4 regions of the Ruegeria sp. HKCCSP346 genome follow, and region 3 is predicted to be linked to each of the others. Evidence: riboswitches for the same ligand, from Rfam matches in the RefSeq annotation. Region 3 holds a riboswitch; each other region holds the start of a gene.
What was found. A riboswitch is a leader RNA that binds a small molecule or an ion and turns the genes downstream of it on or off. The one in region 3 is predicted to bind cobalamin.
Positions count from the first base shown of each region.

Region 1: linked by a shared signal. The riboswitch ahead of I9185_RS09755 (DUF1636 domain-containing protein) and the one ahead of I9185_RS00750 (DUF1636 domain-containing protein) in region 3 are both predicted to bind cobalamin.
Region 2: linked by a shared signal. The riboswitch ahead of I9185_RS19725 (hypothetical protein) and the one ahead of I9185_RS00750 (DUF1636 domain-containing protein) in region 3 are both predicted to bind cobalamin.
Region 4: linked by a shared signal. The riboswitch ahead of I9185_RS16645 (aromatic ring-hydroxylating dioxygenase subunit alpha) and the one ahead of I9185_RS00750 (DUF1636 domain-containing protein) in region 3 are both predicted to bind cobalamin.

Region 1 covers NZ_JAEDOT010000002.1:257,475-265,088, reverse strand. Annotated here, with positions in the region: gene I9185_RS09775 (inositol monophosphatase family protein) at 109-888, shown strand; gene I9185_RS09770 (iron ABC transporter permease) at 912-1,922, opposite strand; gene I9185_RS09765 (ABC transporter substrate-binding protein) at 1,924-2,874, opposite strand; gene I9185_RS09760 (ABC transporter ATP-binding protein) at 2,891-3,664, opposite strand; gene I9185_RS09755 (DUF1636 domain-containing protein) at 3,661-4,017, opposite strand; cobalamin riboswitch at 4,115-4,312, opposite strand; gene I9185_RS09750 (D-lyxose/D-mannose family sugar isomerase) at 4,412-5,077, opposite strand; gene I9185_RS09745 (carbohydrate kinase) at 5,094-6,020, opposite strand; gene I9185_RS20425 (ROK family protein) at 6,052-7,110, opposite strand; partial or broken gene I9185_RS20420 (GH1 family beta-glucosidase) at 7,087-7,614, opposite strand, start outside.
Region 2 covers NZ_JAEDOT010000012.1:43,505-51,118, reverse strand. Annotated here, with positions in the region: gene I9185_RS19735 (DNA polymerase III subunit gamma/tau) at 1-674, opposite strand, end outside; gene I9185_RS19730 (dual specificity protein phosphatase family protein) at 813-1,325, shown strand; gene I9185_RS19725 (hypothetical protein) at 1,317-1,724, opposite strand; cobalamin riboswitch at 1,815-2,036, opposite strand; gene I9185_RS19720 (hypothetical protein) at 2,194-3,027, shown strand; gene rsgA (ribosome small subunit-dependent GTPase A) at 3,067-4,143, opposite strand; RNA gene ffs (signal recognition particle sRNA small type) at 4,251-4,349, opposite strand; gene I9185_RS19705 (bifunctional 2',3'-cyclic-nucleotide 2'-phosphodiesterase/3'-nucleotidase) at 4,389-6,257, opposite strand; gene nudC (NAD(+) diphosphatase) at 6,440-7,423, shown strand; gene I9185_RS19695 (SRPBCC family protein) at 7,461-7,614, shown strand, end outside.
Region 3 covers NZ_JAEDOT010000001.1:142,890-150,503, reverse strand. Annotated here, with positions in the region: gene I9185_RS00775 (TolC family outer membrane protein) at 1-1,311, opposite strand, end outside; gene I9185_RS00770 (protein-L-isoaspartate O-methyltransferase) at 1,406-2,059, opposite strand; tRNA gene I9185_RS00765 (tRNA-Cys) at 2,285-2,358, shown strand; gene I9185_RS00760 (hypothetical protein) at 2,439-2,822, opposite strand; gene I9185_RS00755 (SLC13 family permease) at 3,012-4,868, shown strand; cobalamin riboswitch at 5,096-5,303, shown strand; gene I9185_RS00750 (DUF1636 domain-containing protein) at 5,395-5,766, shown strand; gene cobW (cobalamin biosynthesis protein CobW) at 5,768-6,823, shown strand; gene cobN (cobaltochelatase subunit CobN) at 6,827-7,614, shown strand, end outside.
Region 4 covers NZ_JAEDOT010000007.1:40,789-48,402, forward strand. Annotated here, with positions in the region: gene I9185_RS16635 (hypothetical protein) at 1-174, shown strand, start outside; gene I9185_RS16640 (hybrid-cluster NAD(P)-dependent oxidoreductase) at 191-1,273, opposite strand; gene I9185_RS16645 (aromatic ring-hydroxylating dioxygenase subunit alpha) at 1,279-2,532, opposite strand; cobalamin riboswitch at 2,614-2,818, opposite strand; partial or broken gene I9185_RS16650 (IS5/IS1182 family transposase) at 2,892-3,044, shown strand; gene I9185_RS16655 (hypothetical protein) at 3,346-3,570, shown strand; gene I9185_RS16660 (DUF3833 family protein) at 3,600-4,142, opposite strand; gene I9185_RS16665 (DUF3833 domain-containing protein) at 4,139-4,756, opposite strand; gene I9185_RS16670 (MFS transporter) at 4,753-5,976, opposite strand; gene I9185_RS16675 (hypothetical protein) at 5,976-6,521, opposite strand; gene I9185_RS16680 (FAD-dependent oxidoreductase) at 6,475-7,614, opposite strand, start outside.

The sequences.
Region 1 (7,614 bases), on a different contig from region 3:
ACCTCATGCCCATCTGAAAACTGAACTGCAAGACTTCTCATTCAGCTTTCAGGGTAAACAACCTTTCATCCGTCGGAGATTGGATGACTTCAGCCGAAAGGACCGGAAATGGTAACCCCAGATGCGTTGACTGAGCATGCGATGAAGATTGCTGATATTGCCTCGGAATCCGCGATGCATTTTTTTCGGGGGTCTTTGGGCATTGAATTCAAACAGGATGAAAGCCCGGTGACGCAGGCCGACAAGGCAGTTGAGGCAGAAGTACGTACCTACCTGAAACAGCATTTTCCCGGACACGGCATCTTTGGCGAAGAGCACGGGCAAGAAGCAGGCGACGGGCGTCATATGTGGGTGATTGACCCGATTGACGGAACCCGTTCGTTTCTGTCCGGCCATCCTTTGTTCGGGTTCCTTTTGGCGCACCTTGTGGATGGGCGCCCTCGGTTGGGGCTGGTCGGAATGCCGGCCTTGCATGAGACCTATTTGGGTGTGGTTGGTAACGGGGCCAGCCTGAACGGGCGGCCGATAGAGGTGTCGCACACCACGCGTCTGGATCATTCGGTTTTGTATGTGAATGAAGGCGACAAGATTTTTTGCGACCATCCTGACCTGTTCAACCGGTTGATGAATGCAGGGCAGACGCGCCGATTTGCCTATGATTGTTACCCCCATGCCTTGCTTGCTTCGGGCCATGTCGATGCTGTGGTGGATTACGATCTGCAACCTTATGACTATCTGGCGCTTTCACCTCTGATCACGGCTGCTGGCGGAGTGATGACCGATTGGCAGGGGCATGCGTTGACCCTCGATTCAGATGGCGCGGTCGTTTCCGCCGCAACCCCTGAACTGCATGCTGAACTGCTTGACCTCATCAATGCTGAGAAATGAAAGTGTTGCGCAACCTTGGAAAACTAGCTTCCGCGATCAGATTTGAACAAATACAAAAAGACAAAAAGTGATCCTATAGACGTTGTGACGATTCCGACGGGCAACTCCTGCGGGGCCAGAAGAAGGCGTGACAAGATATCGGACAATGTCAGCAGAATCGCGCCCACGATCGCCGAGACGATCAGCAGGTTTCGGTGCAGAGTACCGGCGATGCCGCGTGCAATATGAGGCACCATCAGCCCGACAAAGCCGATGACACCGGCAACTGAAACGAAACTGGCCGTCGCCAAAGCGGCAACGAAAAACATGCTGAACCGCAGACCTTGAACGGGAATACCCAGTGACGAGGCTGTGAAATCCCCGGTCAGCAGCGCGTCAAGCCACCGACTGCGATAAAGTGAATAGCTCAGGATCAGGCCCAGTCCGATCAGGACAAGCGGGAATGTTTCCCATCTTGCCAGTCCCAGGCCGCCAAGCATCCAGAATATCACCGAATGAGCCGCGCGATTGTCGCCAGAGAAAATAAGGTAGTTGGTGATTGCGGAAAACAGAAAGGACACCGCCAGGCCAGCCAGGATCAGTTTTTCGGGTGCGCTCGTACGCAAGCCCTGAACCAGCGCCAGAACAATGCCGGACGCGATCAGGCCACCGCAAAATGCTGCCAGCGGCAACGTCCAGATTCCCAGGACATCCCCTGTGACGGTGATCACCAGAACGGCGCCGGCAGCAGCACCCGAGGACAGACCGAACAGAAACGGATCTGCCAGATCGTTTCGCGTCGTTGTTTGCAGAACGACACCAACGACGCCCAGCCCCGCACCAATCACGGCGGCAAACAGGGCGCGGGGCAGGCGAAGGTCGAAGACGATCCGGTGCAAGGGCGACATGTCTCCTTCCACCATACCGGTTCCGAGGCCGATTGCCGAAAAGACTTCGCGCACGGGGATTGGGGTGGTCCCATAGACGATCGACAACAGCAAAAGGGCGGTCAGAACAACCGCCCCCAGCACTATCAAACGGCCCAATTGGACCATATCAGTTGGTCTCCGGGTGCATCGCCTGTGCCATCTTCTCGATCGCCTCGATATTTGCCGGGCCGGGAGTCAGCTCTTCGTAACGCAGGCCAATCCAGCGCTCGTTCTTTACCGCGTCCGTTTGTGACATCACCGGGTGATCCTTGAGGAACTGGAAAGTGTCCTCTGCGCCGTTGCCGGACTGATAGTCGAGCAGCACCAGAAATTCCGGGTTAGCCGCTGCCACAGCTTCCCACGACGTGCGGCCCCAGCTGGTATCCAGATCATGAGTTACGTTCTCACCGCCAGCGGCTGCGATCATCGCATCGGGAATGGCGAACTTGCCGGCGGTAAACGGAGCATCGGCCGGTCCGTCCAACAGGAATACCCGCGGCTTTTCCAGATCGGCTGTTTTTGCTTGAATGGCGGACAACTTGTCCTTCCAGCCGGCAACCAGCGCCTCGGCCTTGTCTTCGACCTGCATGACCTTGCCCAGGCGCAGAACGTCATCAAACAACAGGTTCATGCTGGCTTCGGGGCGATCCTCGTCCAGATGCACGCAGCTTTCGGTCAGGATCATGGTCTTGATACCAAAGGGTTCCAGCGTGTCGGGCGTGACATCTCCGCCGGGTTTCATGCCATAGTACCAACCGGCAAAAAACAGATCAGGTTCGACGGCCACAAGGTTTTCAATCGTCGGGTATTTGGGGGCAAGCTCTGGGATGTCGCCGCGCTGAGCATCAAAGTCAGGGCTGGTTTTGTACCAGCCCGAAATCCCGGTAAGTCCCACGATCTCGTCCTGAAGGCCGAGTGCAAAGGCCATATCCGCCATGTTCATATCATGCACGACCAGACGTTCCGGCGCCGAGTCAAAAACCAGCGGTTCGCCGCAATTGTCCACGGTGACGGCTTCCGCTGCCACGCCACCTGCCAAGCCAGCGAAGACAACCACCGGCCAGAGTTTCTGCATCATATGTAAGCTCCTGTTATTATGACAGTTTCCGTTTTCGGATGTCCAGTGCGGGGATCGTGCGGCCTTCGTGCTGAAAGCACAGATAATCCACGCCGAATGTCTCACTTACCCGGTCTGGGGTCAGAACTTCGCCAACAGGCCCGAACCCCGTCAGGCGCGTGGCTTTCATCAACGCCACATGGGTGGCGAATTCCGGGATCATGACCAGATCATGGACGATCATGACGACCGTTACCCCCAGATCAGCGACCAGAGACAGCATGTGCCCCTTGGCATCGGGGTCCAGATGGTTGGTTGGCTCGTCCAGAAACAGCAAGGACGGGTTCTGGGCCAGCGCGCGCGCGATGTGCGCGCGCTGACGTTCTCCGCCGGACAGTTGACCCATCGTTTTGTTGGCAAAATGCAACAGCTCGGTCGTCGTCAGCACCCGTTCAAGATCAGCCCTGTGCTGAGTCACCGAACGTTCGCCCTGAATCGGGATTTGCCCCAGCGCAACGTAGTCTTGCAGGCGCATCCGCCCGTCGGGCATTTCCTGCTGCCCGACCACAGCAATGGAGCGGGCACGTTGGCGGGCGGACAGGGTCCGAAGGCTTTGTCCTTCTATCCAAACATCGCCCAACGCAATCCGTTCAATCCCGCACAGCAGTTTCAGCAGAGTGGTTTTGCCGGCGCCGTTCGGCCCGGCGATTGCCAGAATTGATCCTTCTTCCAGACGAAAGGACACATCCTGCAACAGGATGTCGCCATTGAGCGCGTAGTATTCCAAATTCTCTGCAATCAGAAAACTCATGATGACCCCCCGAAAGGCAACGCGGGAATTCGCGATAAGGTCTTTGCGAAAAGGGCAGGGGGGCGGTCCGAGGCACTGGTCCAGCCGTCGTCGCTGTCGCCGAACTGGATCGCAAATTCGACCAAGGCAGACAGATCGCGAGTTGTCGTGATATCGCCAAACAGGTACTGCGCTTTGCCCGGGGCCTGAAATCCGACGGTCATGGCCCGTTCACAACCTGCCATGCAGGCCACCATTCGGGTTTCAAAACCGTCAGGCAACCGGGCATCCAGCGCGTCTTGTGCGGCTTCGGCAGACATCGTCCCCTGACATGTTGAACAGATCAGAACGTAGTGATCAGAATAACAGGTCATTGCCTTCTCCGTCGTTTGCCAGATGCAGACAGAGGGCACATACCCGGATATTACGCAAACGCGCCATCAAGCCTCCTTCCGAGACGCCCCGCCTCGGGTTGGTTCATAGTGTGATGGCAGGTCTCCTGACTTGCGGGTCGTTGCTCGGCCGACCTTCCCAACCCTTTTGGGTCAGTGGTGAAGTGGCGTCGCTCACCGCTTACAGTTGCGGGGGCAGTCACGGACTTGGCACATTCCAGCGCCGCACCGTGTTCCCATTTTCATCCCTTACGGAACCATCCCGCTCAGCTAGTCCGGCTACGCCTGACTTGTCAAGCGGCAGGCGAAAGGGTAGTGGACGGAATTGCAACGGTTGAGCCAGCGATCCTGCTGCGCCAGCCCGGACCGAACGGTGTCAATAGTCTGATACAAGAAGAAAATCCGGTTCGGTATCTTCCTCAACCTTTGAAAACCGTGGGATTGGCTTTTCAAACACATTGTCCGTTCGGTCGTCATTCACGGTCGATACCTCGCCAATAAGGCAATCACCGCGCTCGGCCCAGAAAGCGTGCCAGATGCCGGGCATCAGAGTTACGCTTTGCCCCGGCTTCAGCCGCAAGTGCTCTTCGGGTTGCAAGGTTACAGGGCAGGCATCGCTTGGGACCGTCACCGGGTTGTCGCGGTCGACGCCACCGTTTGGATCCGACGCATGGATTTCCAGAACGAGATCGCCGCCGCCCCGGTTGATGATGTCTTCTGCCTTGATGATATGCCGGTGCATCGGAGAAAGCTGATTTTCTTTCGAGATCAACAGTTTTTCCGCATAGAGCATCCCGCGCCCGGATTTCAGATCCTTCGCCTCACCATTGCGCAAAGTGAATAGAAACAGTCCAAGTTCATCAAAACGGCCCTGGGCGTAATCGGTAATGTCCCATCCCAGCCCGCGGCTGCGGATCGTTTCGGCCAGAGGGCTGCGCATTTTCTCGGGCGACCAATCCGCAAAGGGTGGCAACACGGCACCGAAGGACTGAATGAACGCCTGTGCCCGGGTCTTGATACGGTTGATTTCGGATCGTTTCATCATGCCGTCCCACAGATCAAAGTTCGTGCGCCCAGGGGGGTTCTGCCCCGGCTCGGGAAACGGTCACGGCCGCCACGTCAGCGCCCAGTTCCATGGCTGCTTGCAGGCTTTCAACCGTCAATCCGCGAAGACCTGACTTGGTCAGATGCCCTGCGCGGCTGAGCTCGGTCAGAACGCCGGCGTTGAACGTGTCACCTGCGCCGATCGTATCGACCACTTCAACGGGTTTCACGGGAACCGAAACTTCGGAACCATCCGCCAGGTAACCGTGCGCCCCGTCACTGCCGCGCGTGACGATGACAACGGAAGGACCCGCCTGCAACAGCACAGACGCTTTCGCGGCTTCGGATTCAGCGCCCGGAATAATCCAATCCAGGTCCTCGTCTGAAACCTTTACGATATCCGCACGCGAGATCATGCGGTTCAAACGCGTCCGAAACCGGGTTTGATCCTTGATGAAATCCGGGCGAATATTCGGGTCCAGCATCACCGCACGGTCGGAACCGTGGCGGTGCAGAAGGGCGGCATATGCATCTGCGCAAGGTTCACACGCAAGGCTGATTCCGCCGAGATACAGGGCAGAGACAGCGGGAAGCTGATCGGGCATGTCCTCGGGCAGCAACATCCGGCCTGCGGTGTTTTCATCAACAAAGCTGTAAGACGCGTGTCCATCCGAGAGCTGCACAAAGGCAAGCGTGGTAGGGCGGTCCGAGATGATGACATGTGTCGTGTCCACATGGCTCGCTTTCAGCGCATCGATCAGTTGCTGGCCGAACATGTCCGATGACAAACCTGTCAGCATCCCAACCGGAACACCCAGACGTCCCATCGCGACGGCAGTGTTCAGAACTGCACCACCAGTATGTGGCACAAAACCAATTGCGCCCGACGCGGTCGGTTCTGAAATCATATCTATCAGCGCTTCACCACAGCACAGGATCATGTCTTGGTCCTTCTTGGTACAGAGAATTCGGTCAGTCTGGTTGCTGTCTCAGCGCGTTCTTGCAGAAGTTGTTTGCGCCGATGATTCCGAACTCTGCCTGTTCAGACACGTAAAGGTTCAGGGAGCGGCGCAAGTCGCTGAAGCGGCCGCCGCCGTTGAACGCATCCTTGAAGTTGTCGCTGAATAGCCAGCGGTTTTTCTCGGCAACGCCGCCGACGAGAAAAACGCCTCCCTCTGGCATCAAGGTGACCGCCAGATCACCCATCAAAGCACCCAGATGGGTGGTAAAAATCTGCGCTGCTTTTTCGGCGACCAGATCGGTGCCGTTGCGGGCATCGTTCAGAATGTCCTTTGCAGAGCGCGCCTGAGTCCGCGCCTGACCGGCTGCCAATTCAACCGCCTGATACAGGATTGGCAGGCCGGTTCCGCTCAGGAACATTTCTGCTTCAAGCGCCAGGCTGTCGCCAAAGAAACAGCCCGGTGCGATGCGACGTGCCGCCTCAAAGATATCAACTTCGTCGCGATGGCGCGGGTACAGGCCGACGTGCCCGCCTTCGCCGGAGACCGTGTGATACCTGCCTTCGGAAAAAAGCAAAGCACCAACGCCAAGCCCGGTTCCGGGCCCTACAACCAGCCGTGTGCCTGCGGGCGGCGCCTCCTGACCCTGCAAGACCGCAACATCCGACCGAGTCACCTCGGCCACTGACCACGCCGCAGCGGTGAAATCATTTATGACAAAAGTGCGCTCTGCTCCTGTTGCTTTCGTCAGCTCGGTTTCCGAAAGATCCAGGTTCGCGTTGGTCAACTGAATCGTTCCGTCCCTGACCGGCCCGGCTCCGGCTGCTACGACGGCCTGTGGGTTGGTTCCGATCTCGTCCCTGAGGTCATGGAACGCCTCGAGCAGATCTTCCAATGTCCCCGTAGGGTGTTTCCGAAGATCTGCCAATTCTCCGTTCGTAACAACGCCCAGACGTGTGTTCGTACCGCCGATATCCGCAACCAGGTTCCAATGCTCATGCACGGCACCGAATGGTTGCGCTAACGGCTGAGAGACACTCTGACCCCCGGACAGGGCGGATTTCAGCGCCATGAAAGACGCTTTGGGCGTTCTCGCAAGTGTTTCGAAATCCACGTCCACCAGTCCAAACCTCTTCTCGTACCCGAAGGCCCATTCATAATTGTCCAGCAGCGACCAGACAAAATAGCCATTCACCGGAACACCTTGTGCCAAAGCGTCCAGTACGGCCGCAAGGTGCTTGTCGAGATAATCGATACGATCATCGTCCTGCACGCGCTCCTCACTCGCCATACCGTTTTCGGTGATATAGATTGGCAGGGCGCCCGTATAGTCTTTCCTTGCTCTGACAAGAAAGCGGGTTAGGGCAGAGGGATCGATTTCCCATCCCATCTGCGTTTTGGGTAACGGTCCGGGAACCTCTTGCAGGCTGGGCCAAGCGGTGTCCGCCGGGGCTATCAACTTTCGAGTATAGTAGTTCAACCCGCACCAATCGACTTGTGTGCCGATGGTTTCAAAGTCGTTCTGCCAGCTCTTGGGCAAGTGCGGCTCCAACCCCTCCAGGGCTATTTGGGGATA
Region 2 (7,614 bases), on a different contig from region 3:
AGCGCGTCTTCGGCGATCTGGGCGTTTTCCGCTTCGGCGATCTTGCGCAGCAGGCCAATCATGTCTTCGGGTTCGATCCGGCGCAGGTCGAAACGCTGGCAGCGGGACAGCACAGTGACAGGGACTTTGCGGATTTCAGTGGTTGCGAAGATGAACTTCACATGCGCGGGCGGTTCTTCCAACGTCTTGAGCAGCGCGTTGAACGCGCTGGTCGAGAGCATATGAACCTCGTCGATGATGTAAATCTTGTAACGCGCGCTGGCGGCGCGATAGCGGACACTGTCAATGATCTCGCGGATGTCGTTGACGCCCGTACGGCTGGCGGCGTCCATCTCCATCACGTCGACATGGCGGCCTTCCATGATGGCGACACAATGTTCACACTGACCGCAGGGTTCGGTCGTGGGGCCACCGGTTCCGTCGGGTCCGATGCAGTTCATGCCCTTGGCGATGATCCTTGCGGTCGTGGTTTTGCCGGTGCCGCGAATGCCGGTCATGATGAAGGCCTGCGCGATCCGGTCGGCCGCGAACGCGTTTTTCAGGGTGCGCACCATGGCATCCTGACCCACCAGATCGGCAAAGGTTTCCGGGCGATATTTGCGGGCGAGAACCTGATAGGCGGGGCTGGAGCTGTCTGTCATGTCTTCTCGTTGGGATTCGGTGCTTGGGCACAGCGTAGTGGCCACCGTTGCCCGCGTCCACAGCGTGGCGCGATGATTTTTGATTTAGAAACGAGTCGCTTTCGCACTAAACTGCATCAGCGGATTTAATGGCTCATTTTTGTATAGAGTTCTTTGGGGAGGACAGGATTCATGTCGCAGTTGGTGATCTACGCCCTGCAAGTCGGTGGCGGAACGCTGGCGCTGACCTCGATGCCCGGACGCGGCGGAGATTACTCCAGCGATCTGGATATGATCGCAGCCTGGCAGCCGGGGCTTGTTGTTTCGATGACGACGGATGTCGAAATGCTTCAGGACGGGGCGCAGGAATTTGGAAGCGATATTCAAAGCCGCGCCAGCCGATGGGTTCACCTGCCGATCGAAGATTTCGGAGCGCCGACAAAAGCGATTGATGACGCGTGGCCGTCCGTCAGCGCCGCGGCCCGGCACGCGCTGTCCGGCGGAGGTCGCGTATTGGTACACTGCCGCGGGGGCTGTGGCAGGTCAGGTATGATTGTCCTGCGGCTGATGGTCGAATGCGGCGAAGGCGCGGACACGGCGCTGCAACGATTGCGGGCGGTGCGCCCTTGCGCCGTCGAAACGGATGCGCAACTGGCCTGGGCCTCTCGGCGTGCCCAGGCACAGGTCAGTCTGGACTCAGATTGAAATCTGCGCGGGCGCGCAAGCAGGTTTTCGAGGCCGGATCGTAGAAACTTCGATCATCGCGCAGGGTGGGGTTTTCACGACGCCGGATGGCATCGCACTGAACGTGTTTCCGAAGATCAGGTCGGCATAGCCGTTCAGCGGCTCAATCGCGGTTTCGGGCTGCGTCCCGCAAAAGACACGAATGCGGTCTGATTGCGCGCGGAAAATTGCATGACATCCTTCGCTGCAATGTGACAGCGCGCTGCTGCCCTCAATCTCGAAATCGTCACTTGTGGCCGAGGTCGCCTGGGCCATGGCTTCGGATATCGAGCGCGCCAGCCGCGCCAAAGCGGGACAGGTTTTGCCCGTCCGCTGACATACTGTTGCACTGAATTCATGTGTCTTTGTCTTCCAGATCATCCTGCGCCCTCCGCGCTTGGTGGACAGGATATTTGGGACAGGTGGGACAGCGTGATGCCGTCAGGACCTGCCCGGACACCCCGCCCGAGTTTCGGTTTCGTTTCCGATGGCAGGTCTCCTGACTTGCGGGTCATCGCTTTGCCGACCTTCCCAGCCTTTGGGCCAGTGGTGTTTCGGCATCGCTTACCGTTTACAGTTGCGGGGGCAGTCGCGGATTTGGTTGTTGCCTGCATGACCAGACATTACCGCACCGTGTTCCCTTTTCATCCCGACCCCTTGTGGAGGCCGGAAACCATCACACAACCGCTAGCGTTTGAGCACGCATCGAGTCAAGCCGATCTTTTGACCGGACGCTTGGTCATGCTGGATACGGTGTTGGTTCATGCATAGTGTCCAGGGCGTTGAGGTTCGGAAACAGGATTTACCAAGCGCAAAGCCAGAGATCATGTTGGACACAGAGCAAACGGTAATGACCGAAGAATTTCGCTTTCCGTCCGGGCAGAAAACACTGTCTGCCCGGTTGTACAGCCCGCTGTCTTCGCCCGAAATCGTCGTCGTGCTGAACAGTGCAACGGGTGTGCCGCGCGATTATTACCGTCATTTCGCACGATGGCTTGCTGCCGAGCAGGGTATGGCCTGCCTGACCTATGACTATCGCGATTACGGGCATTCCTTGACCGGCCGCCTGAAAGATTCGCGTGCGACCATGGCGGATTGGGCCTTGATCGACATGCCCGCGGCACGGGCAGAAATGCGCAGACGGTTTCCCGATTCGCAGCATTGGACCATCGGCCATTCGATCGGTGCGATGTTGGGGCCTGTGCAGCCGGATATCGATCTGATTGATCGCATGATCTGTGTGTGTTCGGGGCTGGTAACCCTAAGCGACCATCCATGGCCCTATCGTGGTTTGGCAGGATTGTTCTGGTATGGTCATGCCCCGCTTTTGGCCCGAGCCCTTGGCTACCTTCCCGGAAAGGCGATCGGGTTCGGCTCGGATCTGCCGGCATCGGTCTATTGGCAGTGGCGCAAATGGTGTACGGCGCCTTTGAACTATGTGCCTGAAATCGGGCATGAGTTACCTGCGGCGCAGTGGAAGGATTCTGGAACGCCCGTGGATTTGTTCACCTTCGAGGACGACCAGATGGTGCCGCCGGAAGCGGTTTGGCGGCTTGCGGATCTTTACGGCCCCGATGCCAACCGCCACCTGCTGAGCCCTGCCGATTTCGGGTTGCCCGAGGTTGGTCATATCGGAGCATTTGCCCGGCGCAATGCAGCGGTTTGGCCGCGACTGATCGCTTGATCAGACGCGGCGCAGGACGGGCCGGGCACCGTCCAACGATCACCGGTTGCGAAGTTTCTTTTCCTTCATGACGCCACGGACCATCTTGCCGAACGCTTTGTCCCGCGCCCGGGACTGCGCGACGGTTTCAGAATTGCGCTGATCTTCGCGCCGAAGCTTGCGCCACCGGTCCAATCGAGCCGGATCAAGCGTGCCCTGGCTTATTGCCTTTTGCACGGCACATCCGGGCTCGGAGCTGTGCTGGCAATCCGAAAAACGGCAGTCCCGGCTCAACTCGGCAAGGTCCGAGAAAACGTCGTCGATCCCGTCCCGAGCGTCCAGCAGGCGCAACGCGCGCATTCCGGGTGTATCGATCAACCAGCCACCGTTGCGCATCCGGTGCAATGCGCGTGCGGTCGTCGTGTGCCGGCCCCGCGCGTCATCCTCGCGAATGTCCGAGGTGGCGAGATCCTGATCGGTCATGGTATTGGCAAGTGTCGTCTTGCCAACGCCCGACGATCCAACCAGCGCTCCGGTCTGGCTTTTGGGGCACCAGGACAGAACCTTTTCAACCTCTGCCGGGTCCAGCGCGTTGATCGCCAGAACCGTCAGGAACGGATCCAGTGATTGCACCTGCCCCGAGAAACTGTCGGGGTCCGCCGATTTGTCGGCCTTCGTCAGAACAACGACCGGGTAGCACCCGGCCTGATGCGCAAGCGCCAGATATCGTTCCAGCCGGGGCAGTTTGAAGTCGGCATTGCACGAGCTGACGATGAACAGCACATCGACATTGGCTGCAATCAGTTGCGTCGCGGCGCCTGTACCCGCGGCGCGTCGGTGCAGCAGGCTGCGCCGGTCGAGCAAATGGCGCACGCGTTTGTCGTCATCGGCGAGAACCCAATCGCCAACAGCATAGCTGCCGGTCGTTTGATCGGGGGTCAGTAACGGGACTTCGCCGTCAGGGTTAAGCCCTATCAGGCGGTCCCGATGAACGGAAGTGATGCGAAAAGGCGTGCAGGAAGGATAAGCCGCGTGTTGCGCGGCAAAGTGAGAGGACCATCCCAGGTCCGAAAGTGCAAGAAACATTGGTTTGCCTGTCGTCAGAAACAGCACTCCCGACGGATGGCGATCGCTCATCCCCGGGTCATGTGTTCAGGCAGTCAGTCGATACCGTGAGGTCAGAACCGTGCTGCCCGAAGGGTCTTTGCTACAATCATAAAGCCCTCCTGCGGCCAAGGTTCGTAAAGTGAGAGGTTGGACATCGACCCAAGCGGGGCTCGTTGTGGCTGCTTCCTTCCGGACCTGACCAGGTTGGCGAGGCGCTCGCCCGCGCCAACCTCTCGACTCTGGATATAGGGAAGGCTTCGGCAAAAGACAACCCGTCAGAGCGTCAGCCGAATGCGTGCAAAACCGTTTTCGTCAGGTTCCAGTATCCTGGGGGCAAACCTGTTCAATTCGTCGATATGCTTCAACGCACCGGGACCGGTCCGAAGAATGGTCGTCACCCCCGATTTCGGCATCAGAGAGAACGGGTAAGGTTGCCGGGCCAATGGGTCGGGTGGCAGGCGGTGCGTCATGTAGTCCCGCAAAATGTCCCGGATATCCAGCGGGGGCAGATCGATGGCCGGGGCCGACGACACATGCGGGAAATGTCCGCCCCCGCTTGCGCGATAATTATCGAGCGCGACGACAAATGCCTGATCGGGTTGCACAGCCTGGCCTGCGCAAGTCAGATGATGCACCCGCCTGTGGCCGGGATGGATCATTTGCCCCCCGACATCGTAACGCGCCGGTTGCGACGGGTCGATCTGATAGGACAGGCCAAAGATGACATCGAAATTGTATCCCGCCCGATCCCGGTCGAATAGCTCTGCCTCGGCGTCGGGGAATTGTTGGTTGAATGCGCTGGCTGACATCTCCAACCACTCCAGCAGCTGCGCGCCCGTGATCTGAACCGCGCGCAATTCGTTTGGAAAGACATGCAGGTCCGCCACGTGACGCAGACAGATTTCGCCGGGCGGCACGTCCGTATAGTGCCTGGGGCCAGAGCGTCCGCCGCATTTGGCCGGCGACGCGGCTGACAACAGCGGCAGCTCTGCAAGCGTGGTGCCGTGTAAAAAAGGGCGCAACGCGGCTGCCTGTGCGGCGGCCACAAGCGTCAATCCACGATCCGGCGCACAGAAGCTGAAATAGCTGTGCAATGTGTCCGAGACGCGCGCAACGGGCGCGGCCATGTCCTGACGGGTCTGCTGATGTGCGGGTTCAACCAGATGCGCGAATTCCAAATCTTCGCCAATCGCGGTGCCGCCCACCGAAACCGGGCGCAATTCGGCGTGGCTGTCGACAACACGCAGCCCCGACTGGGGCTCTAGGGTAACGGCCAGATCGATTACTCCAAGATATGCGCCTGCCGAACCGGGCATGACAACCGGCGTTCCATGCACCAGCCCTTTCACGTAATCCACATTCGGGGTTTGCGCGCTGGTGCGTGCGGGAAGGGTCAGGTGCGTGTGCCCGGCGACGACAGCGTCGATGCCCTCGATCGCGGCTAGGGGAATAACGGCATTTTCAGTGTCGGTCGCTGTGTCCGGGTGTCCAAGCCCGGAATGGGCGAGCGCCACGATCAGATCGCACCCCTTTTCGCGCAAGATACGCGTCAGGGACTGTGCCGCGACAACGATGTCGTCCGCCTCTACGGTTTCGTTCAGATTGTGTTCTTCCCAACGTGTTGTCTGCGGTGGCAGAACCGAAAACACGCCGACGCGAATGGGCACATCCTTGTCTCCCACCGACACGACACGGTCAAGGATCGCAAAACGCTGCCAAGATTGGTGTTCTCCGGACCGATGAAGATTGCCGCACAGAACCGGGCACGGGGCTTGTGCAAGGGTCTTGTCCAATGTCGGCAGCCCGAACCCGAAATCATGGTTGCCCAAACCAATCGCATCATAGTCCAGCGCCTTGAATGCCTGCATCATCGGGTGGGGATTGTCGTTCCGAACGGCCCATTCGCCCATCGGCGTTCCCTGAAGCGAATCCCCGTTGTCGAACATCAGCACCAGCGCGTCTGTGGCCTCGTGTCGGGCCTTGCGGATCAGGCTGGCGGTGCGTGTCAGCCCAAGCGTCGGGTCCGGTGTGTCCGCGTAATAGTCAAAACCAGTCAGATGCATATGCACGTCGGAGGTGGCAAGAATACGAATACAGCCACGGTCTTTTGTGGGTTGCACCTGCGTCGATGGGGTTTGCTTCACTTTTGTTGTTCTGCTTTTGAGTGTGGTAATGGGCTAAAATCATCAAAACGCAGTCTAGATGATTTTTCCGGGGCCGCCATGCGGCTTTTCGGTGGCGTGTCCCTGCGTTTTGCGCCTTGAATTGCCATTGCAACAGGGCCTGAGACATGGCAGCCCTGTGCGCAAGACCAGAAGGAATTCCAATGAAAAACGCAGAGCAGGTGACTTTCGGCGGCTCGGGCCTGAATCGGGCAGCGCATCTTCGTGGGGATTCAGAGAAGCTGTCCGAGATGGCGGGCGACCCTGCTGCGCGATGCATATTGTTGTGGCGAGGCAAGCTTCTGGTCGTGGGCGCGGCGCTGGATCAGCTTGCCCTGACGCAGATGACCCACCCGCTGGTATGCGATGGCCCCGGCGGCGTGATCGAAGCACCGGTTTTTTTGGGCCTGAGCGCAGAGGGCGCACCCCTGTTTGCCGCAGATATCTCGGCCTGGGGGGCAGAGGGATTGGATCTGACCGGCCTGGGAGAGTTCGTGGACAGATCCGAACAGCAGCACCCGGATTTGCCTGAAGGGCATGTTTTTGCCGAGCTCCGCCGGATCATGGCGCGATTGTCGCCTCGTGATGCCGAGTTGGCCGCATCGGCCAAGGCGGTTGTCGGTTGGCACGAAACACATCGCTTCTGTGCTCGCTGCGGCGCAGCCAGCGATATGTCGCAAGCGGGATGGCAGCGCAGTTGCCCGTCATGCGGCGGGCAACATTTTCCGCGCACGGATCCGGTTGTGATCATGCTGATTACGCATGCGGACAGCGTGCTTATGGGGCGGTCTCCGGGTTGGCCCGAGGGAATGTTTTCCTTGCTGGCGGGATTTGTCGAACCCGGCGAAACGCTCGAAGCGGCGGTGCGCCGCGAAGTGATGGAAGAGGCAGGCGTACCGGTTGGTGCGGTGTCGTACCTGTCCAGCCAGCCCTGGCCGTTCCCGGCATCCCTGATGTTCGGATGCGCCGGCGAGGCCCTGTCGCGTGACATCGTTATCGATCCGGTCGAGATCGAAGAGGCGATGTGGGTCAGCAAATCCGAAATGATGCAGGCATTTGCCGGCGAACATCCCCGGTTGTTGCCGGCTCGCAAGGGGGCTATCGCTCATTTTCTGCTTCAGAACTGGCTTGCGGATACGCTGGACTGAAGAAAAACTGGTCAAGCCATAAACAGCAAAGGTCATTATGCAGTTTTCAGCGCGCGAAGATATCGAAGCCCCGATCAATTCGGTGTTCGACATGGTGTCGGATTTCGAAAGGTTCGAACGTATGGCGATGCGTCGTGGCATCGACGTGCGGCGTCTGGACACTGATGCGATGGTGGTTGCCGGCACTGAAT
Region 3 (7,614 bases):
CTGAACCGCCAGGCCAAGACGTTCCGCCGTCAAAAGGCCCTGCGCCTGCAACAGCTGATACGCTGCGCGGGATCGTTCCGTTCGCGACGCCACTTCGGCCAGCTGCGCGTCCAGCAAATCCTGCTGAGCATTCAGAACGTCCAAAGTGGTCCGGGCACCCAAGGTCGCTTCTTCCCTGATGCCATCAAATGCAACCTGTGATGCGCGAACCCGTTCCGTCGACGCCCTGAGGCTGGCACTGGCTGCCTGGAACGCTGCATACCGGTCCGTAACGCCCTGTGTGATATTCTTTTGAACGTTCAGAAGATTCGCACGAGACGCATCCCGGTTTGCCATAGCGCGCCGCACGTTCGCGGCCAACCGGCCACCGGCGTAGATCGGCTGTGTAAAGTCCAGCGACACGGTCGCGTCATTCACATAGTCGTTGTTGTCATAGCTTTCACGCACACCCGCATCCGCATTCAAACTGACATTCGGCCCAAGGTTGGCCCGCTGCTGCTGTACAATCAGATCAAAAGCGCGGACCTGATGCTGCGCCGACAGAATCGCCGGGTGGTTGCGTTGCGCGAGGCTGATCGCTTCTGCCTCGCTCCGTGGAAGATTGGGCAGGCTGGGTTGACCGGCCGTCCTCCCTGGCGCCTTGCCGACCGCATTGACATACTCAGCCTGCGCGATGCTCAGTTCACCACGAGCGACAGCCAGATCAGCTTGAGAACTTGCCAACTGCGCTTCGGAAAGCGCCACGTCCGTGCGCGTCACTTCGCCAACCTCGAAACGATCATTCGATGCGCGAAGCTCTTCCGCCGAAACATCCACGTTGTTCTGGCGAATTGCGACTGTCTCTTCCTGAAGCAGCACGCCCAGGTAAGCATTTGCAGCGCGGATAAGCACCTGTTGCTCAATGTCGATCAGGGTTTGCCTGGTCGACAGAACCGTTTCCTGCGCCGATTGTTTGCCCAGAACCGAGGCGCCACCATCATACAGAAGCTGGGAAAGCCTCAGCCCGGTGAAAAACCGGGACGGCTCGGTCGTTGTGACCACATTGTTGGTCCGAGACCGGGTATAATCTTGGCTGACCTGTACAGTCCAGTTGATGATTGGCCGCAATGCGGAAAGCGCGATTGCCACGTCTTCATCTGCCGCGCGCAGCAGCGCCCGGTTCTGCTCCAGCAAGCCACTTGTATTATACGCGCCGATGAAGGCGTCTGTTATGTTGTCAGCCCACGCCGGACGCCCTGGCATAACGCTGATGGCAAGTCCTGCGGTCACTGCGAATGCCCTGACCAGCTTGCCTGTCGCTGAACCACGCATACCGAAATCCTCTCAAACGAAATTACACTGCCCTGAAGGCAGTTTGCGGTCTTCTTTTCAACTAATCAAGGCGCCAGCAGAATCTATCGGCGAACTATAGCGAAAATGCACACTCCGCCGAAAAGCTCTCTAGTATCGGCGCACTGGCGTTGAACGCATCCCGCCAGCTGACCCGGCCTCCGGTCTTTCGACCGATCCGCACAGTTCCAAGATTGCCTTCAACAAACAGGCATGCAATCCGGCCATGTTCCTTGAGCTGATCCAACAGCGCGTCGGGAATCCGTTCAACACCGCCCTGCACCATGATCGCATCGTAAGGACCGTGCTCAGCCGCACCCTGCTCCAAAGGACCGACGTGGATAATGGCATTGTCCACATCAGCCTCAGCCAACAGGCTTTGCGCCTCGGACGCCAGCGAGTCGTCGCTTTCCACACCAACAACCAACTGGGCCATACGCGCGGCAACCGCAGTGGAATACCCCGTCGCCGGAGCGATATCGAGGATCATCTCGTCGTTCGAAATGTTGAGCGCATCCAGCATTTTAGCAAGGGTTCTCGACTCGAGCATGCAGCGCCCGTTGCCCAGATCGATCACACTGTCGGCATAGGCGGCCTCACGCTGTGCGTCAGGCACGAAGTTTTCGCGCGGGACGTTCAACATCGCCTCAATGATCGGGAACTTAGTAACATCCGAAGGCCGGATTTGCGTATCAACCATAGTGCGGCGCCGGGCAGCGAAATCTGTCATAGGATCTCTCGAGTCATTCCCAAAGTTACCCGGCTTTTGCCACATCCTGAAACGCCCAGCAACGGCCCTGTTGACGCAACCCCCTTGCACCTGTGCGTTTGCGGTTGCGGGCTTCGGCAAATTTCAATCTGGTCGTCAAAAATGCGCGCAATCCTCTGGACGCCCCTTGGGAAAGCTGCTAAAACCCCACGCACACCACGGCAAGTATTTGATTTTACTTGAAAAGGCGAGTTGGCGGAGTGGTGACGCAGCGGATTGCAAATCCGTGTACACCGGTTCGATTCCGGTACTCGCCTCCACTACCTCCAACGACTTGAGATACTTTTTCCCTCCTCGAGGTTCAATATCCAACCAACTATTGGATTTTTCATCCAACCAACTATTGGATTTTTCGTGTTGCGATCTTGTTCTGTTCCATCCGACTGCGAGCATTCTGGGCATATGCCGCCAGCTTGCGTTCAGGCAACACCCCGCCGTACTTCCTTGGCATCTTCACCTCGAAATGATCAGAATTGGTGACCTGAATTATTTGTCCGGCCCGTTTAGGTGTAAACCATTCTTGTGGGCAGTTTGCGATCAGGGACGGCCAAGCCGGCCCTTTGCCCGGTTCAGGCGGCGGCAGAATGGTACTGCAAACAAAGCTGTCGGATTGTCTGTTGTTCGTGGCTGGAATTGACTTGCCATTACCTGTGCTGCTTCGACCTTGTTGGAACGGCATCGCGCCGGTACGAAACGTGCTGGTTTCTTCATGCAATTTGGTCAATCCTTCTTTCTGACGTGTTCGTCAAACGGGGTTCCCGAAAGCATTGCTCCCACAGCAACCATTGAGCAACATTATGTCTCAACATCGCCGAAAAACGAAACTTCATGACAAGTCGGGAGGGATGAACTAGGAATCTAACAAAGAAAAAGTTCTGGACGTATTGTGGAACATATTGCCTTTACCTTCGAGATGGGGGTCGTTTGCACCCTTCTGGCTTTCACCGTTTTTCTGTTCGTTTCCGAGATCATAAGGATCGACCTTTCCGCCATATTGGTTCTGGTTCTCATAGGCTTGCTCAGCTACGCGCCCGGGCTGGAAAATTTGGCGGATGTCACCCTTCTGTTCGACGGCTTCGCATCCAATGCCGTCATCTCGATCATTGCGGTTATGATCGTCGGGGCCGGTCTGGACAAGACGGGGATCATGAACAAGGTGGCTGCCGTCATACTCAAATACGGCGGCAAATCCGAAGGCAGGGTTGTACCAATCATTTCCGGCACCGTTGGCGTCATATCCTCGTTCATGCAGAATGTAGGCGCCGCTGCTCTGTTTCTGCCGGTTGTCAGCCGAATTTCCACACGGTCAGGCATACCGCTGTCGCGCCTGCTCATGCCAATGGGATTCTGCGCCATTTTGGGCGGCACAATGACGATGGTCGGGTCGTCTCCTCTTATCCTACTGAACGATCTGATCCTGACGGCAAATGACAGTCTGCCGGCCTCTCAAAAAATGGAGCCCTTCGGCCTGTTCTCGGTCACGCCGATCGGTGCGGTTCTGATCCTGACGGGAATTGGTTACTTTCTGCTGTTGGGACGCTGGGTTTTGCCCGAGGCTGAAGGACCTGACAATACGGGTACCGGACAAGGGACACAGGAATACCTGCAAAGGGTCTATGGCCTCAAAGCTGATGTGTTCGAAGTCGTGGTGCCCGAGGACAGCCCCCTGGTCGGCGAGATTCTGGCCGACATCAACCACGAAAACCACCTGTACATCATTTCAACCTTCTATCGCGGCAAAACCTCGATGGTTCAGGTTTTGACAGCGGAAATTGCAGCGCCGTGTCGGCTGGCCATCGTCGGCCGCCGTTGGGAGGTCGAGAAGTTCGCCGAGAAATACGGGCTGACCGTTCTTCCGGACTTGGACATTTTCGTCGAAGAGTTCGCCCCAACCAATGCAGGCGTGGCCGAGGTGGTCATCACGCCTGACAGCAAGCTGATCGGCAAATGCCCCCGCGAGCTTTTGTTTCGCAAGACCTACGGGATGTCGCTGCTGGCCATTCACCGCGGCGAAGAGACGCTGAGCCATGTCGAGACCGAGGATCACGAATCCACTCAGATCGGGCTCGAAAAGTTTCAGGCGGGCGACATGCTTGTGGCCCATACCAGATGGGACAACCTGATGCGGATCAAACGAGATCCGGATTTCGTCGTTGTGACGACAGACTTTCCTCAGGACGAGCTGAGGCCGCAAAAAGTCGGCTGGGCCCTGGCATTCTTCGCCATTTCGCTGTCGTTGATCCTGTTCACGGACGTCCGGCTTTCACTCTGTCTTCTTACCGGCGCGGTGGGCATGATGCTGACCCGTGTGCTCAGCGTGGACGAGGCGTACCGCGCGGTCGGATGGAACACCGTATTCCTGCTCGCCTGCCTCATACCTTTGGGACAAGCCGTGCAGAACACAGGCACGGCCGCGTGGATCGCCCAGCAGATCATGATAATTCTGGACGGCTGGCCGCTCTGGTCGCTGCAAACCGGCATCGCCATTCTGGCGACGGCCTTTTCCTTGGTCATGTCCAATGTGGGGGCCACGGTCCTGCTGGTGCCTCTGGCGGTATCGATTGCGGTGGCGGCGGGTGGAAACCCGGCCGTCTTTGCCCTGACGGTCGCCATATCGACCTCGAACAGCTTCATCATCCCAACCCATCAGGTAAACGCGTTGATCATGGGTCCGGCCGGATACAAGGTGATGGATTTCGTCCGCTCCGGCGGAATAATGACAGCGCTGTTTCTGGTCGTCTCGCTGCTCATGATAAACGTCATCTATTAGCGCAAGAGGATCCGCGGTGTTCGGTGGTCTTTTCCCATCATCGGGACAGGTTCAGTCAAGGCACCCGTTCACCATAGTCTACGCCCCTTGCTAACATACTGTTCGTCGCCCGGCCCATCTCAGGCTGGGTCCCGGCACGCCATGCCGCCCATCGACGCCCACAGGTCGCTTTCCATGCCTCTGCATCATTGTTGCGCGCGACTCGCTTGACAAGCAGGCCAGCGGTGCCGCATGTCCCTTTCGTTGGTGTCGGTGACAGCCGATGAAAAGGGAATGCGTCAACGGTCTTGCCGCCAAACGCAGCCGCCCCCGCGACCGTGAACGGAGAGGATGCCCAATGCCACTGGCCCAAAAGCCGGGAAGGCGGGACATCCGACAGAGGCCCGCCTCTGGCATCCGCAAGCCGGGAGACCTGCCAACAACCGAAGTTGAAACCGGGCGGGGTGTTCCGGTGTCGGGTCCATGACCATTCGTGGCCCGCATGAAACCCCGTCCCCCGCGAAGAGGATTTGGGGGGATGAGAGACATGACCGATACCGCACCAGTCGAGTTGCTGGTCTGTACCACCTGCCGTCGCGGCCTGCCTGTGGAAGATGACACGCAACGCCCGGGCGCTTTGTTACACAAGGCTCTGGAACAGGCGGACCTGCCCGACGGTGTCACCCTGAAAGCCGTTGAATGCCTGTCAAACTGTGATCAAGGCTGTTCGATCGTGTTGCGCGGGCCGGGCCGCTGGACCTTCGTGTATGAAAACCTGAACGAAACAGATCATGTCGACGTCATCGTCGACGGCGCGACCAAGTATCTGGCCACCGAAGATGGTTTGGTGAAATGGCGCGAACGCCCCGAACATTTTCGCAAGAACTGTGCCTCGCGCATTCCCCCCATTGGAGCCTGACATGTCGAACCTCGAAAAACTCCCCGTCACAGTGATCACCGGCTTTCTGGGATCGGGCAAGACCACTTTGGTGCGTCACCTGATGCAGAACCCACAGGGCAAGCGCCTTGCTGTCGTGGTCAACGAGTTCGGCGATGTAGGCGTCGATGGCGACATCCTGAAATCCTGCGCCATTCCTGATTGCCCGGCGGAAAACATCATGGAACTGGCCAATGGCTGCATCTGTTGCACCGTGGCAGATGATTTCATTCCCACCATCGAGGCCCTGATGGCGTTGGAGCCACGCCCGGATCACATCCTGATCGAAACCAGCGGTCTGGCCCTGCCGAAACCGCTGCTCAAGGCATTCGACTGGCCTGACATCCGCTCGAAGATCACCGTCGACGGCGTGATCGCCCTGGCCGATGCCGAGGCCGTGGCCGCAGGCCGCTTCGCGCCCAATGTCGAAGCAGTGGATGCGCAGCGCATGGCCGATGACTCGATCGACCACGAAACGCCCCTGTCCGAGGTGTTCGAGGATCAGATCTCGTGCGCTGACATCATCCTGCTGACCAAGCCCGACCTCGCCGGCCCCGAAGGCGTGGCCAAAGCGCGCGAGATCATCGCCGCCGAGGCGCCGCGCCCCCTACCCGTCGTCGAAGTGGCCGAAGGTGCCGTGGACGTGCGCGTTGTGCTGGGTCTGGAAGCCGCCGCCGAGGATGACATGGACGCCCGACCCTCGCATCACGACGGCCATCACGATCACGAGCATGACGATTTCGAAAGCATCATCGTCGAGCTGCCCGAGCAGACCGATCCGGCCCAACTGGTCGCCAATATCGAACGCCTGGCCAATGAACTGAACATCCTGCGCGTCAAAGGGTATGCCGCCGTTCAGGGCAAACCCATGCGCCTGCTGGTCCAGGCAGTGGGTGCCCGCGTGCGTCACCAGTATGACCGCCCGTGGGAACCCGGTGAAGAACGCCGTTCGCGTCTGGTCGTCATCGCCGAGCATGACGATATCAAAGAGGCGGAAATCCGCGAAATCCTCGTGGGTGTGCGTGAGGCCGCCGAGTAAGCCATGCACGTCGTCTTTCGCGAAAGCCACGGGCTCGAGGAAACCGAGACCCCAACCGATCTGGGCCAGAGCCCGGCGGACCTGGTGGTGCTGTCCTTTTCGGACAGCGACCTAGGCGCTTTCGCGGCGGGCTGGCATCGTGGTGGCGGACCGGAAGAGCGAATGCCGACCCTGCGGCTGGCGAATTTGACGGCTCTGAAACACCCGCTGTCGGTCGATACCTATGTCGAACAGACGCTTCAAGGCGCCAAGGGCATTCTGATCCGTCTGATCGGCGGGGTGCCCTACTGGGCTTATGGGTTGCAGCAGGTTCTGGCGCTGGCGCAGGCCAAGGGCATCGCACTGGCGGTGCTGCCCGCCGACGGGCGCGAGGACACGCGGCTGGATGACTATTCCACCCTGCCGGTCTCGACCCTGCGGCGTCTGGCGCATCTGTGCGATACCGGCGGCGAGGTCGCGGCACAGGCCGCGCTGGCGCAGATGGCTTTGGCGGCGGGGCTTTATGCCGGTCCGGTGATGGGCGCCAAGACCTTGCCCGAATGTGGCGTGTGGTGTCCGGATCGCGGCGTAATCCCGGTGGAAACCGCATTCGAAGGCAAGACTAAACGAATCCTCGTCACCTTTTACCGCGCTTACCTGACCTCGGCAGACACCGCCCCGATCGCAGCCCTGATCCGCAGCCTGCGCGCCCGTGGATACGCGGCGGTGGGCCTGTTTGCCCCGTCTCTCAAGGCGCCTGTAGCCGCCGAATGGTTGCGGGAACAGGTTGTTGCGCTGAACCCATCTGCCAT
Region 4 (7,614 bases), on a different contig from region 3:
GTCCACGCCTCGCACATGTCGAAACCCAGAGCAGACGGGCAGCTGGTTCTGCGTGAAGATGACAAAGTTCTGAAAGTGCCGGACATCCGGCGACCCAATCTGGCCCGGATTCTGCAACGGGCAGAAAAAACGCGCCGAAAGCCGCAGCGGGTGTCAGCCACGCTGCGGCTTTGATCGGGATGCGAAGCGCCTAAACCTCGACTTCGACCTTGCCGATCGGGTTCGAGCAGCAGGCCAGAATGTACCCCGCGTCGATGTCGTCTTCCGAGATCCCTCCGTTGTGGACCATGTGGACCTCGCCAGCGGTTTTCTTGACCTTGCAGGTACCGCACACGCCGAAGGTACAGCCTGACGGAATGTTCAGGCCAACCGAGCGGGCGGCGGCAAGCACCGTGTCGGTCTCGGCAACCTTGGCCGTCACGCCCGAGGTCGCGAACAGGATTTCGGCGCTGCTGTCGTCGTCCAGAACAACGTCATCCAACTTGGGCTGATCCGCCTCGGTTTCCACCGGCGCGCCGAAGCTTTCCTGATGGTAGTTGTTCATATCAAAACCAAGACCGGCCAGCGCGTCGCGCACCGCTTGCATGAAGGGCTCGGGACCGCAGCAATAGACTTCGCGCTCAAGGTAATCCGGCGCCATCAGGCCCAGCATCAATTGGTTGAACTGCCCCTGATATCCCGTCCATGGGCGGTAGCGGTCCGGCTCTTCCACCACGAACTTCAGGTCCAAACCATCCGTGCGGCTGGCCATCTGTTCCAAGCGCTGGCGGAAGATGATCTCGGATGGCCGCTTGGCGCAGTTGATGAAGACAACGTCCAGATCGCGGCCTTCGTCCCACATGCAGGTGGTCATTGACATCATCGGTGTGATGCCTGAGCCAGCCGAGATAAACAGGAACTTGCGCGCATCGCTCAGTGCGTTGGTGAACAGGCCCGCAGGCCCAATGACCTTGAGCCGCATGCCGGGTTGAAGATTGTCCAGCATCCAGCGCGTGCCGATACTGTCGGGTTGCGCTTTGGCGGTGATGGTGATCGACCGCGGCCGCGATGGCGACGATGAGATCGTGTAGGTGCGATACACGACTCCCCCGGGCTGGCCGGGCGCCGGAATCTCGAGCGTCAGGAACTGACCGGGGTGATAGGCGAACTGCGCCCCCGAGGGGGCTCGGAACGAAAAGCTGGCGGTGTTCGGCATCTCGGGCACGACCGAAACACATTCCAGCATCTCTCCATCCTGCCAGACGGCTGATGAAAGCGTGTTCAGATCTTTCATCAGACTTACTCCGCCGCCATGTAGTCAGGGGTCAGGCGGGCCGACACTGTGCTGCAATACCAATCCACGAATTGCAGTACGCCGGATTCCTGAATGGCTGAATACGGGCCGGGCACATAGGCCGGGCTGTTGATGCCCTGCTGGTTGTCCTCGACCACCTGACGGTCTTCGTCATTCGTGGCGACCCAGACTTCGGTCAGGCGTTTCACGTCGTAGTCAACGCCTTCAACCGCATCCTTGTTGACCAGCCATTTGGTCGTGACCTCGGTCTCTGTCGGGCTGATCGGCGTAACACGGAAAACAATCGAGTGATCGGCAAGAAAGTGGTTCCACGTGGTCGGATAGTGGAACTTCAAAAGCGATCCCGCATCCGCAAAGGGCGACCGGCCCAACCAGCGGCGCACGGCGGATTTCCCGTCCATCGTATAGCTCTCGGCGCCTTCTTTCAGCGGCATCCGCGCCAGACGGAATTGGCCGTCCTCGTGCAGATAGAACTGCGATGGCATACCCGCTGACTGGCACCTGTCGAAATGGGCTTGCATATAGGCTGGGGTTTCACCGCCTTCGATCCCCGTCACGCCCGGATCATCAGGGAAGGTCCGGCACAGCGCAGGGTGGTTGCCGCCGCAGTGATAGCACTCGCGATTGTTTTCCCAGACCAGTTTCCAGTTGCCGTTCTCGACGATCGAGCTTTCGAATGCGACCTTGGCATTCGCAAGATCATGCGGCTCAAGATACGGGCGCGCGATATTGGCAAACGTGTCAAAATCCGGGGCGACATCCGCCAGACAGATATAGACCAACCCGGCAAGCTCGCGGCAATGAACCGTCTTCAAACCATGCTGTCTGGGATCAAACTCCGGCCCCATGTCGCGGGCCCACAGCAAAGAGCCGTCAAGCTCGTAGGTCCATTGGTGATACGGGCAAACCAGCTTCGGCGCGTTGCCTTTTGCTGCCTTGCATATGATCGAGCCGCGATGGCGGCAGGTGTTGTGAAACGCCCGGATCTGGTTGTCGGCGCCGCGCACGATGATCACGCGATAGGCACCCACGTTGTACGTTACATAGTCGCCGGCTTTCACCAGTTCACAGGCCGGAATGGCAAATAGCCATTCGCGATAGTGGACGGTTTCCAGGTCGGTCTGAAAGATCTCGGGGTCGGTGTAAAAGGCCCGTTCCAGAGCATAGCCCGGGATTCGACGCGCCAACAGGTTTTGGACATTGTTCACTTCTGGCTCTCCTGCCGCGCCCCGCGGCATTGCTTGGGCAGATGACAGGGAGGAACCGTCCGGAGGCGCGCGAGGACCACGTCCGAAACCCGTGCCCCCACCGCCACCCGCGGTTTGACATATCTGCAAGGCTGGTTTCCGGACTTGAAAGGGGCTTGCACCCGGTTGCGACACCTTCCCGGGATCCTCGTCCCAGTGGTTGATTGTCGAACCTGACCTTCCTTACCGTTGCGGGGGCAGCGCCGGAATTCCACCGGCTTCCCAATTCTCCGCGGTCTGAGAATCAAACAGCGGCACCTCACGATGGCAGCCTACTTTCTACCTGCTTGGGCGCTGAAATGCTTGCGACATTTCCGGTTTCAAAACAGACATGGAAATTTTCCGGCTGAGTGGACGGCGCCGGGATCACGGTCCTTGGCACAGGGGCATGGCAAGCCCGCCAGCACGGCGTTCTGCAGGGGCCAGTGGGCTTTGCGATGGATGCGGCCACGTCTGACATCCGCGCCGTCAAATTGTCCCCCAGCCGTGACAGCGAAGGCCCGGCTGCTCTGCTCAGAAACGAAACGCTGCACGTCGCCTGAGCATGGCTGGAAAAGAGAGAGTCAGGCCAAGTGAAGGAGGTTTGCAGCAAACCTTTTTGGGTGAAGTTGATCCGTTTGGGATAGTGCTGGCTTGCCATGAGGCAGGTGAAGAAGGCGAATATCCGTCATGCGAGAGTTGTCAGTCCATCCTGTCAACGGACGGTAGAAAACCTCGTTTTGTCCATAAAAAATTGTCTTTTTCGGGAAAAACCATTACGTTTTCCGAAAATGGTGGAAAACACCGGAGGCAGTAAGAGAGCAGATGCCAAAACCGAAAACAGGTGTTTTGCGGACAACAGTTCCTTCGCGCCTCATGGGAAAACGGGATGGTCTGTTTTTCCTCTGGGGGCAGATAGAACGCGCGCGCTTGAAGGTCGAGGGCGGCGAACGCGCCGAGGGCGCAGCCTCGGACGGGCCAAGGGCAAACACGGCCGGTGAGGTCAAGGGATCGACGACAGCATTGGTGGACGAGTTTATTTTCTACTGACTTTTGTGATGAAACCGGGCCTGACGGCCCTATTTCTTCTCGAAGAACAGGATGACTTCACCCAGACGGACGCCATAGCGTGAGACATACGCGCGGTTCAGCAGGCGGTCGTCATCCAGCAGCCACATCCAGTCGTCGAATTTGACACGCATGGTCCCGTCCTTGATCGGCAGGTCGATCTTGTATTTCCAGTTGAACGTATCCCCGCGTTCAATCCCGCTGGCGGTGCCCAGCACGCCAGGCGCCGTACCGGTCCACGTATCCTCTCCGGTTTTGGTCAATGTCCAGATGCGTTGTTCCGTCGCGCCATCGTCGTAGACGAAGTCTTCGACCAGGGTCAGGGTTTCGCCGTCCCATGTTCCGTCGATATCAACCGTGAATCTGCGGGGGATATTTCCCAGAACATCCTGAAACTGGCCGTAGGCCACTGTTTTACCCTCAAAAAACTCTTCCAGGTTCAACTGCCGGTCCGACAGAAACGTTTTTGGAACCTTCGGTTTGCTGGAGCAGGCCGCCAGAAGTGCAAGGCTTGCGATGGCAATGCAGGCGATGAAAGAGCGAAAGGTGATCATTGCAACGGCTTCCCTTCCAAAGTCGCGTCATACCCGTTTGACCCACTTGGATGCATCGGTTTCGATCTGGGGCTTGGACGCATTGTGGCGATCAGTTCCGCGACCTTGACGCCAAACTTGCGCATCTCGGACCGATTCATGATGACGCCGGTTTCTGTCAGGTACATCCAATCGGTGACATCCAGTGTGTGTCCACCAGCGTCATCTGGCAGAATGATACGATAGGTCAGTTTTACCGTGGACCCCGAGATGATGCCCCGACCTTCGCCCACGATATCATCCGCCATTGCCGTGAATGTGTTGCCAGTTCCCAGCGTCAGGTACCATTTGCGGGTCATCTGTTTTCCGTTGGAATAGGTGAAGTACTCGGTCAGCGTGCCCGAGTTGCCTTGCCATTCGCCGGACATGCGCGCGACAAAGCTGTTCGACATTTTGCCGTTGGGGCCATAGATCAGGCCTTCGGACAAGATCTCTCCGTTCAGGTGTTTTTTCAGCGAAAAATTTGGCCCGGTGCCACTGTAATCGGACGGCGATTGCGCGCGAAAGCTCAGCAGCCTTGCACGGATGAAGACGGCGGTCAGAAGGACCAGAAGGATAATGCTGAAAGCGTTCATTTGCTTGTGACCTCGGTGGGCAGGGTCAACACCATCCCGAACGCTCCGACTTTCAGGATGCAGGGCAGCACCGCATAGGCAAGATTGAGTGTATCCAGAGCCTGTGCTGAATTGGTTTGACCGGGGGTGAAACCGCTGCGTTCCAGCAGTGGCAGAGTGAAAAAGGCAGCCAGGGCGAGGCCCAGTTTGCCAGCGAAGGACCAGATGCCAAACGCGGCTGATGCGTTCAGCCCGGCTCGGGTAAGGACGATCGAGAACATGGCCGGCAATACGACCATATCCGCGCCCAGCGCCGCGCCCGAGGCGAGACAGATCATTGCAAAACCCGCAAGATTTCCTGCACTCAGTGTGGCAGCGCCGATAAAGCCGGCAATCGAGAGCGGCATGGCGATGATCAGAGTCTGTTTCGGGCCAATTCTGTTGCTGAGCTTTGCCCAGAGCGGGACGCTCGCGCCTGCGCTCAGGAAGAACAGGATCAACAAAGGACCCGCCTTGCCCGGCAGTTGCAGCCGGTCTTCCACAAAAAACAGAAACAGGGTGGAGGTTATGGCAACCGGGAGGCTGTTGACCAAAGCCAGAGCAAGAAGGCGCAAGCCACCGGCCTGACCCAGACCCGCAAAGGACAGGCCTGATCCGGTGATCGGTCTGCGTCGCCAGATCGGGATCGTCAGTGTCAGGGTCACAACGGACAGAAGCCCCAGGAACGCGCCGAATGCGGGGTAGCCTTGGGAGTGTGCCCCGAAAGCAACCAACAGGGCCGGAGCGCTGGCTGCGATGACCACTCCGGTCAACTGCCCGCCTTCACGATAGGCGGCCAGTGTCATCAGCTCTTTCGGATCGGTTCGCTTCGCCAGAGTTGCGCTGCGACCATACAGAAGGATGGTTCCCAGGCTGTATGCCGAGAACAGCAAGATCAGGATCGCGACCAGTTCCGGCACGCTGGCACCCTGCGGCAGATTGAAAAGCAGGGGAAACCCGATCGCCAGCCCCAAAGCCGCCATCGCGGCAAATGCAAGCTGGCCGCCGGGCCATCGGTCGATTGCCCAACCGATCAGCGGATCCTGCACCAGATCCACCAAACGGATCACCAGCAGCATCGTACCAATGACCCCAAGGCCAATACCCAGGTTCACGGCTGCAAAGCGCGGCAAGTGGATATAAAGCGGGATACCCGCCGCAGCGAGCATCAGCGCATAGAGACTGACCCGGGGATAGAGCATCACCGCCCCTGTAGCCTGCGCGTGAAGGACGCGGACCGCGTGTTGTCTCCCAGGAATACAGACATGAAACTGCGCTTGATGCCCGGATGCGCCATGGTGCACGTCTTTTGCCCGTTCAACCAGAAACTGACCTTGTCGGGACCATCAGAAACCGCCAGATAGCTGTCCCCTTTTGCCACGGCTTTGAAACACCGGTTCAGTTGGTCGCGAACCGGTGCTGAACGGCCAATGCGGTCCATCTCGTCAAGCGTCGAATTGACCAGCGCTTTCTTCTTGATGTTCTTGCGATAAGTCAGTTGCAGGGCGATATCTTCGCTCCAACTGAACGGCGCACCTTTGGGCGTATAGAGTTTGGCGTCATAGATCGGCAAACCCAGATACCGGAACGTCGCGGTTCCGCGCAGTTGGGCACCGTTCAGTTCTTCCGTGACCGGCGATGCGATCAGCCCATTGGGGATCAGCAAGGAAAGTGCAAGAAACGCTGTGCGCCATATCGCCTTATTCTGCGGCAACAGATAGGGCCGGGTCCTTCCCAAGAATGCCATTATCAGCTCCGATGGTTTGCGGGGCACCATTTATTTGAGCAACGACATGCATCGCGCTGGCTATCCCGTCTTCGTGAAATCCGTGCCGGTTGTAAGCACCGGCAAACCAGGTTCGGTTCTGTCCCTGCATCTCGCGGATTTGCCCTTGCGCCTTCAGCGCGGCCTTGTCGAAGACCGGATGGGCAAATTCGACTTTGTCATAGATCTTTTCCGCGGGAATTTCTGATGAAGCGTTCAGCGTTACAAACAGCGGGTCACTGTCCGGAATGTTCTGAAGCCGGTTCATCCAGTAGGTTACCCCCACGTCTCCGGCTTGCGAACGATAGGTCCAGCTTGACCAGCAGGCGCGCCGCTTTGGCATCTGACCTGGGTCACAATGCAATATGGCCATATTGGGCTGGTAGCGGATTGCGCCCAATGCAGCGGCTTCCGCGGGGGTCGCGCCATCACCTAAAATGGCAAGCGACTGGTCCGAATGGGTGGCCAGGATGATTTCATCGAACTGATCCACGGCGCCCTGGCTGTGGATGGTGATGCCCATCTCGTCACGGGATATATTCTGAACGGGGCTGGCCAGACGTATTTCTGCCCCCCGCGCACGAAGGGCTGCGTCGATCCGGCGGACATACTCTATGCTGCCGCCTTTGACCGTGTACCATTGATGCTGGTTTGCGCGACCACTTGCCAGCAAAGCGTGATTGCGGAAAAACTGTACCAAAGAGCGTGCGGGGAACTGATCCACGAACTCGACCGGCGTGGACCAGATGGCACCGCACATCGGCATCAGATAATTGTGCCGGAACCAGTGACCCAGCCGCAGCTGGTCCACCAATTCGCCAATCGTGGTGTCATCGTCCTTGGCGGCTCCGGGGGCTTCTTTGCCAAACCGCAGAATATCAGCGATCATCTTATAGTAAGCCGGACGCGCCAGATTGCGCTTTTGAGCGGTCAGTGTGCGCAGATTGTTCAGCCCGTATTCAATGCGGCCATTGTCGATTGTCGCGCCAAAGCTCATCTCGCTTTCGATCACGGGCACGCCGAGCTCATCAAACAGCCGGGTCAGGTAGGGATATGTCGCATAGTTGAAGACGAT